3 regions of the Paenibacillus sp. J22P218 genome follow, and region 2 is predicted to be linked to each of the others. Evidence: riboswitches for the same ligand, from Rfam matches in the RefSeq annotation. Region 2 holds a riboswitch; each other region holds the start of a gene.
What was found. A riboswitch is a leader RNA that binds a small molecule or an ion and turns the genes downstream of it on or off. The one in region 2 is predicted to bind cyclic di-GMP.
Positions count from the first base shown of each region.

Region 1: it holds a riboswitch for cyclic di-GMP, as region 2 does, so the genes downstream of both, AC0YN0_RS19285 (putative bifunctional diguanylate cyclase/phosphodiesterase) here and AC0YN0_RS16700 (choice-of-anchor A family protein) in region 2, are expected to answer to the same signal.
Region 3: it holds a riboswitch for cyclic di-GMP, as region 2 does, so the genes downstream of both, AC0YN0_RS04355 (pyridoxal phosphate-dependent decarboxylase family protein) here and AC0YN0_RS16700 (choice-of-anchor A family protein) in region 2, are expected to answer to the same signal.

Region 1 is NZ_JBWDNL010000004.1:254,478-257,570, forward strand. Features, by position in the region: gene AC0YN0_RS19275 (MarR family winged helix-turn-helix transcriptional regulator) at 1-278, opposite strand, end outside; gene AC0YN0_RS19280 (FAD-dependent oxidoreductase) at 531-1,094, shown strand; cyclic di-GMP riboswitch class I at 1,161-1,247, shown strand; gene AC0YN0_RS19285 (putative bifunctional diguanylate cyclase/phosphodiesterase) at 1,345-3,093, shown strand, end outside.
Region 2 is NZ_JBWDNL010000003.1:440,639-443,731, reverse strand. Features, by position in the region: gene AC0YN0_RS16705 (HD domain-containing phosphohydrolase) at 1-1,197, opposite strand, end outside; cyclic di-GMP riboswitch class I at 1,418-1,505, shown strand; gene AC0YN0_RS16700 (choice-of-anchor A family protein) at 1,559-3,093, shown strand, end outside.
Region 3 is NZ_JBWDNL010000001.1:1,076,526-1,079,618, reverse strand. Features, by position in the region: gene AC0YN0_RS04360 (methyl-accepting chemotaxis protein) at 1-108, opposite strand, end outside; gene AC0YN0_RS04355 (pyridoxal phosphate-dependent decarboxylase family protein) at 89-1,777, opposite strand; cyclic di-GMP riboswitch class I at 1,872-1,959, opposite strand; gene AC0YN0_RS04350 (endo-1,4-beta-xylanase) at 2,209-3,093, opposite strand, start outside.

The sequences.
Region 1 (3,093 bases), on a different contig from region 2:
ACGCGACGATCCTTCTCGTCAGGCAGACGATAAATCAGATTCTTGTCGAAAAGACGATTGATAATGGCCGTAATCGAGCTTTTGCCCACGCAGAAAATATCAGCCAGCTCCGAGGACGTGCTTCGCCCCTGGCTATGCAAATATCGCAGCGTCGAGAACTGGTCGATCGTCAGCTCTTCCGGCATCAGCTCGCGTATCAAAGCGTTTAATCGGCGGTTAACCAAGAAGTGGGCAGCCTCGTAGCGATGTATAATTTCTTTGGATAGTTTGAGATCCATTCCCGCATCAGATCCTCCTTCTCTGTCGTAATGGTCCGAACGCTAATGACTCCAATGACTCGGACAAACTAATTCTACTGTAGAACTATTCGATAATCGAACTATATCAAAGACCCGGTTCGAATGCAACGCGTCAATCATGAACATATCGTGAACGGACTCGAATTGTCCGATTGATTTTTGCCGCGGAACATTTATATAATATTGGCGAAAACGAAAGGAACGAAATAAATACATTTGGAGGTTGGACGCGTGTACGATATTGGAATTATCGGAGCTGGACCCGCAGGAGCAAGCGCAGCGATCTTTAGCGCGAAGGCAGGCAAAAAAACAGTCATGTTCGAAAATAACAAAGGGATGACGAAGCGCGCATGGTTCGAGAACCATTACGGCGTTGTCGAAATCGGCGGTCCCGATCTCATCGAGACAGGCAAGAAGCAGGCGCTCAAATTCGGCACCGAGATTAAGGAGGAAACCGTTCAGAACATTACTGTCATCGAAGGCGGTTTCAAGATTGAATCCGATGGCGGAGCTTACGAGGCAAAGCATGTCCTGCTCGCTACCGGAGCCGCAACTGACCTTGCCGAGCATATCGGCGTTCAGACAAAAGCGGGTACAGAGCCGCGCATCAAGACGGTAGTCGCTGTCGATCCAAGCGGCAAAACGAACATTCCCGGAATCTGGGCCGCTGGAACGGTAGCAGGCGTAAGCGTTCATGCGATCATTACGGCCGGCGACGGCGCCAAAGCTGCTATCAACATCATTAGCGAAATGAATGGCGAGCGTTATGTCGATCATGACGTACTGAAAGCTTAGTTTTCAAGTTTGCGCAAAAAAAGAAGGAATTTAGAATAAATTGTCGAATATTAGGTGAAAAGCCGGATAGGCAAAGGGCAAACTATGCGAAAGCATAGGACGCAAAGCTACGGGTCTACAGCGTAATGACGCCATGATCGCCGGGTTACCCTAATGATTCGTGACCGCAGGAGGGTGCCGTTTGGCATCCTTTTTTTATTGTCAAATCCAACCGTAATCGTTCCATTGACATATTACCAGGAGGCCCGAATTGAGTACTGTACAGCAACCGAAGCGTAATCGATGGATCATCGCCCTGTCCTTTCTACTATGCACGCTGCTCGCTTTAATCTGCGAGAGACTTGGCTATCCCTTTCTATATGGCATAACATTCACCTTTACAAGCGTATTCCTGTTAGTCGGACTTCGCTTGTTCGGGTTCTGGCCCGGATTGCTTGCCGCCGCAGTCGTGCATACGATTGGGACTCAGCTTATGGATCAATCTCTATTCCATTACATCGGACTGCTGGAAATTGCCATTGTCGGTCTGCTCGTTCGCAAGTTCCCGAGTCACCTGTTCGTCTGCGACGCTGCCTTTTGGCTGCTTATCGCCGTTCCACTAACGTATATTACTCATGTTGGTCAATATAACGCTATGGGGACCGATCTGATGCTCGTTACGTCGATTGTGGCGATCAACGGACTGCTGAACGCGCTGTGTGCCGATATTGCCCTGCAATATTTGCCGCTCTCAAAGTGGTCCGGCATCGCTCGCAATTGGCGCAGATCCAGCTCCCTCAACCGCGTCATGTTTCATTTCTCGATCGTGTGCGTTATACTGCCGTTTCTATTGAATATTTACATTAGCAGCACGGGCTCATTCAAGGAAGCCAGCCGCCACGCCGAGCAGCTTTCCAGCAACGTAGCTTCGATGATCGGAAGAGAATATATGGAGAGCAGAATCCGATACGACGACAATAAGTCCGAGGCCACGCTTGCATACCTGCAATCGCTGATTGCCAAGCATTCGTCCGCTCTATACACCATTACCATTACGGATGGAAGCGGCACTGTCATCCCTTGGAACGGCAGCATCCGCAATGACACCTCAAGCTACCGGATTAACAAAGCGTTAAGCAACAACCTTCAATTGCTTATTCCTGTACGTAAAGAGCATCCGCTCCATATCTCGACTTGGCATGAAGGCAAGTTCCGTTACGCCTCGCCCATCCATGATACGGGCCTCATGATCCATATCGATATTCCTTTACATAACTATCAATACTATCTTTTTAATAAATACATCACGCATTTCATTTATTTAATTACGCTCGCCTTATTCGCCGCGCTTGTTGCGTTCTTCATTAACCGCTGGCTAGGCAGAAGCTTGAAGCGATTAGCCGAAGCGACGAACAATCTGCCGAGCCGCCTGAAGCAGGAAGACATGATCGAATGGCCTTCCAGCAATATTTTCGAGATTCACGCCTTAATTAGCAACTTCAAGCAAATGGCGGTCAATCTCGTCCATATGTTCGGTGAGACGCAGAAAAACAGCGAGCGCCTGCAAGCCCAAGCGTATATGCTTGGGCAATCGGAGGAGAAACTTCATCGCCTCGCTTATTACGACATGCTGACAGGTTTGCCGAATCGGCTTCACTTTACGAAGCATATTCAAGATATGATTACGATACATGCCGGTAATGAGCATAAGATTGCCGTTATGTTCGCCGATATTAATCGCTTCAAGCAAGTAAACGATACGCTTGGCCATGCAACCGGCGATAGACTCCTGAAGCAGGCTGCCAACCGCTTCGCAGAGACAGCAACGAGCTTCGATGTATTCCGTCTCGGAGGCGATGAATTCGTCTTCGCCGGCTCATACACCGACGTTGCCGAGGTACACGACATGGCGGAGAAAATCGGTGAAGCATTCTCCAAGCCCTTCGAAATCGACGGCATGTCGCTTTACTTAACAATCAGCATTGGCATTAGTCTATATCCGCTCGACGGCGAAGATATC
Region 2 (3,093 bases):
CTGATCGAACTCCTCGTCCGTCAGCTTGCCATCCTTCAGCAGCACCGCGTCACGAATGCCGATTTTGCCGATGTCATGAAGCAACGCCGACTTGCGCAGCAGTTCAATCTCGGTTTGCGGCCAGCCAGCCTGCTCGCCGATCGCGACGGAATATTCGGCAACGCGTTCCGAATGACCCGCGGTATAGGTGTCGCGCGCGTCAAGCGCGGCAGCAAGCGTGAAGAAGTAGCTTTGGTGAAGCTGCTTATTGCGCTCATCCCTTTCCTGCAGACCTTCGATCATATGGTTGAAGCCTGCGACCAGCTTCGAGAATTCATCGGAATGAATATCTTCCGCGCGGGTGTCGTAATGGCCGTTCTGCACGGCAATCATCGCAGCTTGGAGCTTATGGATCGGATCCTCGATATTGCGGGATAGGAGCGAGGCGCCGAACAAGGAGAAGAAGACGCCGATAACGAGAATGATACCGGCCCATTGCCAATAAGCGGAGGTGCCCCCGCCGTCCAGTCCTTCAAGCCTGATCTGAGCCGCAAGACTATGCAAGAGCAGTGGAAGCGTACCGATTAAAAAAGCGCTTAGCAGAAACTTCGTGCGAATCGAAGCGAATACTTGGCCGCCGAGCGACAGATCCTGCCCATAGAGCTCTACATGTTTGTTGCGCATATAGGTGACAACAGGTCGAATGGCCCGTGCGGTCAGGAAAAATTCGATCATGGCATGCATGCTGGCAACGAGCAACGCGCCAACGGAAGCAAGTCCGATATAATAATAAGGGAACGAGAGCCATTCCATTCGGATGAAAAGATAGCTCATTGCAATAGCCGGCACCGATATGCCGAGCAAATGAGGTCCGAAAGTCCGCTTCAAAGACAGTACCGGAAAGCGGTGCGTTTGTATATAAGCTTTGCGAAGCTGCTCCGCTGTAGGCTGATCGGACAGGAAAGCGGCCTGAATCGGCTTCGCATGCCGATAGAATACGAACAGCTCGCAGGCAAGCATAATGAGCAAAGAAGCGAATAAGATGACACCGAGCACGAGGCCTTCGCCTTGGGGCAGCTTAAGCGTGGAGAAAATGATGATGCCCCCGACTCCGAGCACGGCGACGGCCGATCCAAATACATAGTTGTAGACGAGCTGGAGGAGGAAGGCGCGATATACGCTTGCGGGAGTTTGTTGGTGCGGATCTAGTAGCTTCAATGGGATCATTCCTCTTTTCGCAGCTTCATGATGTAGTTCCTATTACCTATATTAACAATCGGCATATGGAGAGCGGAATTGAAGTTCATTTCCATGTACATACATGGGTATATTTTACATGGGGTTAGATAATTTAGCGGATTGCGGTTGCGACCAAAATTAGCTAAAATAGGTATAGTTCCTTTTTGATAGAGTCATAGATTACGAACGAATTGTTCGATTATGCCAATAGCAAACCATTTGAAAGAGTGGGACGCAAAGTCTGGAGTCTACAGCGCCTAAGGCGCTATGATCGTCCGACCGCCATGAATCTCGTATTCGTGTGTGGTCTTTTTTATTTTTTTGATAGGGAGGGTATATCATGAGAAAAGCATTTCGTAAGAGCGCATCACTAGTCGTGACTGGGGTCATCGTTTTCGGCATTCTATGTAACGCTTTCGTATTTGGAGCAGGCGGAGGCAACAACTCTGTGCTCGGTACGGCAGGCAGTTACAACGTGTTCATGCTGGGTGACTTTAAGCTGTATTACGAGCAAGTCGAAGGTGGACTGGCGGCCGGAGGAGATATTGATATAACCGGATTTGGCGTCAATCGAGCGAATGCATCGGGAGACATTGGCTTAGTAGCGGGCGGAGAACTGAAGTTCACGAATGGTCAAATTGATTATGGCGATGCCTACTACGGAACGCTTCACTCAACATCGGCCTTCACGCTCGTAAGAGGCAAGAAGCATCAAGGGGCACCTATTGATTTTGAAGCAGAAGCTGAATATTTGTTGAATTTGTCCGCTGAGCTGGCAGCTTTGCCGACCAACGGCACAACAAGCAAAGATCAAAACAATTCGAATAAAACGACTTTGAAGGGAACAGACCCTCAGCTCAATGTATTTACAGTAGGTTATGATCTGAATGAGGTATGGCTGGACGTTCCGAATGGCTCGACAGTGATTATTAACGTTACGGGTGCGACTCGATCAATGGGGTGGCAAGGTTATTTTGGCTTTGACGGTAAAGACCGCCAGTCGAAAATATTGTTTAACTTCCCGGATGCTACGGCGCTGACGCTCGGCTATAGCGGGGTCAAAGGCAGTCTACTAGCCCCGCAGGCTGATATTACGGCAACGAGCGGCAATATCGACGGCATATTAATAGGCGCTTCGCTCACGAAAGGCAGAATTCAGCCGCATTGGGTACCTTTCGAGGGGGAGATACCGCTAGCGACGCCAACACCTAGCCCGTCGGCGACGCCTTCTCCGACACCAACGCCGACAGCAACACCGTCGGAGACACCGGCATCAACGCCGACGGCAACACCGACACCGTCGGAGACACCGACACCAACGCCGACAGCGACACCAACGGCAACACCGTCGGAGACACCGGCACCAACGCCGACAGCGACACCAACGGCAACACCGTCGGAGACGCCGACAGCAACACCGTCGGAAACACCGGCACCAACGCCGTCGGAGACACCGGCACCAACGTCGACAGCGACACCAACGGCAACACCGTCGGAGACACCGACACCGACACCAACGCCGACAGCGACACCAACGGCAACACCGTCGGAGACACCGACACCAACGCCGACAGCGACACCGTCGGAGACACCGACGGCAACACCGACACCGACAGTGATACCGTCGGAGACACCGACACCAACGCCGACAGCGACACCGTCGGAGACACCGACACCAACGCCGACGGCAACACCGACACCGTCGGAGACACCGACGCCGACACCAACGCCGACACCGACACCAACGCCGACGGCAACACCGACACCGTCGGAGACACCGACGCCGACACCAACGCCGACACCGACAGCGACACCGACAACAACACCGACAGCAACGCCGACGGAAGAACCGACGTCGACGCCAACGTCGACACC
Region 3 (3,093 bases), on a different contig from region 2:
TAGAGCAAAGGCTACGCATGTCACGACCTGCAGCAGAAGGATGCTGACCGAGATTTTGACGGCAAGATGTTCTCTGAACCAATTCAATTTAAGAATAGATTTCTTCATGGTTGTTCTCCTTCGTGGATAGCCGATCATAAGCGGCATACGTTTCAGCGATTTTTTGTTTCAAATAGTGAACGATTGCACCGACATCTGAAGTTTGCGTGTACGGCGAGATCACGAATAACTTAGCCGCATACAGCGCAATTTGACCCGCCCGGTCCGCGGTTGGCACGTAGAGATGCTTCTTCGTATCTCCGAAAAACATTTTTCCGCGGTCTCTGCCCAAAATTTCGAACAATAGCTCGTTCAGCTTATTTTCGCGCTCAATCTCCGCATAGCTGCGAAGCCCTTCGTATTCCGCGTGATAGCCGTTTTTACGATCCGCATACAAACGGAATAGCGTGATAATGCCCGGATTTAGAGGATTGACGATGACGGCTTCGGGAACTTCGGCAGCCAACGTCTTTCTGAACGCTATATTGACTTCGACGAATTGGGCGAGCAGCTTCTGATAACCTTCGATGCCGAAAGCCGTTAGCGCGCTTAAAATACTGATCGAGCTGCCCATTCTAGAGCATTCCAGCGTATAGCTCGTATGATAATCCCCATAACCCCGATGTCCAACGTACGGCGTTTCATCCGGCTCCAAATCAAGCAGCTTGAGATCGGATGCCCACTTCACAAGGAATAAGCTCGTGGAGTAAGGCGTTTGACCGAGCTTCTGGAAGTCAAAGCACAACGAATCCGCCAATCCCAAATGCTTCATTCTCTCCCTTATCGCTTGAAGCGCCGATAGCGTTTCTGCATCGAATTTATGTGGATTTCCTTCAAAGTCGTAATCGTTAAAGAAGGCAAAAAATCCGCCCAGCGCCGAATCCGCGTGGATATGCGGCCTTTGAATGCCATGCTTTGTCGCTAGTTCCTCTGACACAGCCAAGATTTCCTCGACATTATCTATGCCCATCGCATCCGTCGTCGCTGTCGTTGCCACAATGTACACAGGGACGCCTCCGCTTTGAATAACGCTCTCCATTTTCTCTTCGAGATCCCGAACATCCATGGAGCTGTCTTCTCGCGTACGGATCTTAATCAGATTATTGCTGCCCAGCCCCGTTGCTTCCATCGATTTGAACAGGCTGTAATGGGCCGCTTCCGAGCAGAAGGCAAACAAGTTGTCAGGTACGCCTGCTTTTGCAGCTTTGGCGTCATATTTATTAATGGCTAGCCGAAGTCCCGTAAAGATGGCCCCTTGCCCGCCCCAAGTCGTATATCCGCCGCTTTCCGTAGGCTCATAACCAATCAGTGCCGACATCATGGCAACGACTCTGACTTCAGCCTCCGCTCCGGCAGGTCCGTATACGTCCCACAAGTTATTGCCATTCACCATAAAAGCGGTGAGCATTCCCATGATGCCTGGAATGCTGGCCATGGGCAAAATATTAGTCAAAAAGTATTTCGTATGGTAAGGATGACCGTGCAGAAGCTTGAGCAGCTCGCCGTTCACTTCATTTTGCGTGCTTCCGCTAACGGGAATGCGGCTGTTCTTCGTCAAATCCTGATAGAAAGTAGCTCCTCTATCTTTCGTTCCTTTTAAATTAACGGAATCGGGATCCTTTAAAGCATCGACCCCTTCTACGATTTGCCTGAATAGTGCTATAAGATCGTCTCGTTGTCGCTCGTTGCCGTCGTCGCTTGGAAATAAGGTCCGGATATTCATCTCTTGCTCGCTCATTGTCTCCACTCTCTCCTATTTCGTTATTATCTCTTTTTTGTTGTAAGCAAAGAGGCATGTCTATGGACGACCATAGACATGCCTCTGCTAAACCTTTTGCAACTGGCTGACATTTCTTTTTTGAGAAGTAGTCCCTATAGCTTTGCGTCTCTCGTCTTTCGACGGATTTGCATTATGTGATTTTAGGATAGTTCACCGATACAATTAGTAAACATTTACAGCGAATAGGAACATTCTACTATTTTACATTTCAGATATCAATAGATTTGAAGTATAGATTTCGTTAATTTATTTAAGAAATCATCATTTTGTCACAATCTTCCTTTGACCGATATTGTCGACCGATTATATTTGGTGCAATATGTCTATGCAAAGCAAACAAGCTGGCTCCGACTCATGCCGGCTCCAGCTTGCCATCTTCTCAATCGCTATTAGCCTTCAAGCGCATCTTCCGTTTGGCTAATCACCTTGTAGTACGAGCCTTTCGGCTGATGCTTCGTGTCGAACAGCAACGGCCAATTTTTCCGTCCCCGCACCGGGAATCCGTCCAGCCACGTATAGTCGTCAGCTGCTCCCCAGAATGTAACACTTGTCAGTACGTCGCTATATTCCCGGAACAACCGGAACATCTCGCCGTATCTTTCCTCCTGGAGCTGCATCATCTCAGCCGTAGGGGCGGTCAGATCCGTGCGTCTGTCTTCGAACGCGAAGACCGATACGTCCATTTCGGTAATATGCAGCTGCAGTCCAAGAGAAGCATATCGTTCGATGGCTGCACGAATATCGTCCAGCGTCGGATGTGTCAAGTTCCAATGCGCCTGCAGTCCTACCCCGTGGATCGGCACGCCATTCTCCTTAAGCGATTTGACGAGTGCATAGATTTTCTCTCTCTTCTCAGGTACGGACTCGTTATAATCGTTGTAAAACAACAACGCGTCAGGATCAGCGGCATGCGCATATTCGAACGCTTTGGCAATAAAATCATCGCCGATAATGTCCAGCCACTTGGACGGACGAAGATGCTCCTCTCCGCTGTCAGACACTGCTTCATTCACAACGTCCCATGCGTAGATTTGTCCCTTATAACGCCCAACTACCGTTTCGATATGCACTTTCATTCGTGCAAGCAGTGTGTCGCGATCAACTAAGCCGCCCGAGCCGTTATCAAACACCCAATCGGACGTTTGGTTATGCCATACGAGCGTATGGCCTCGGACTGCCATACCGTTTGACTTTGCGAATTCCAACAAGCGGTCCGCTTCCTCGAACGTATACCGATCTTCGGCCGGATGCAGCCGTTCGAACTTCATTTCATT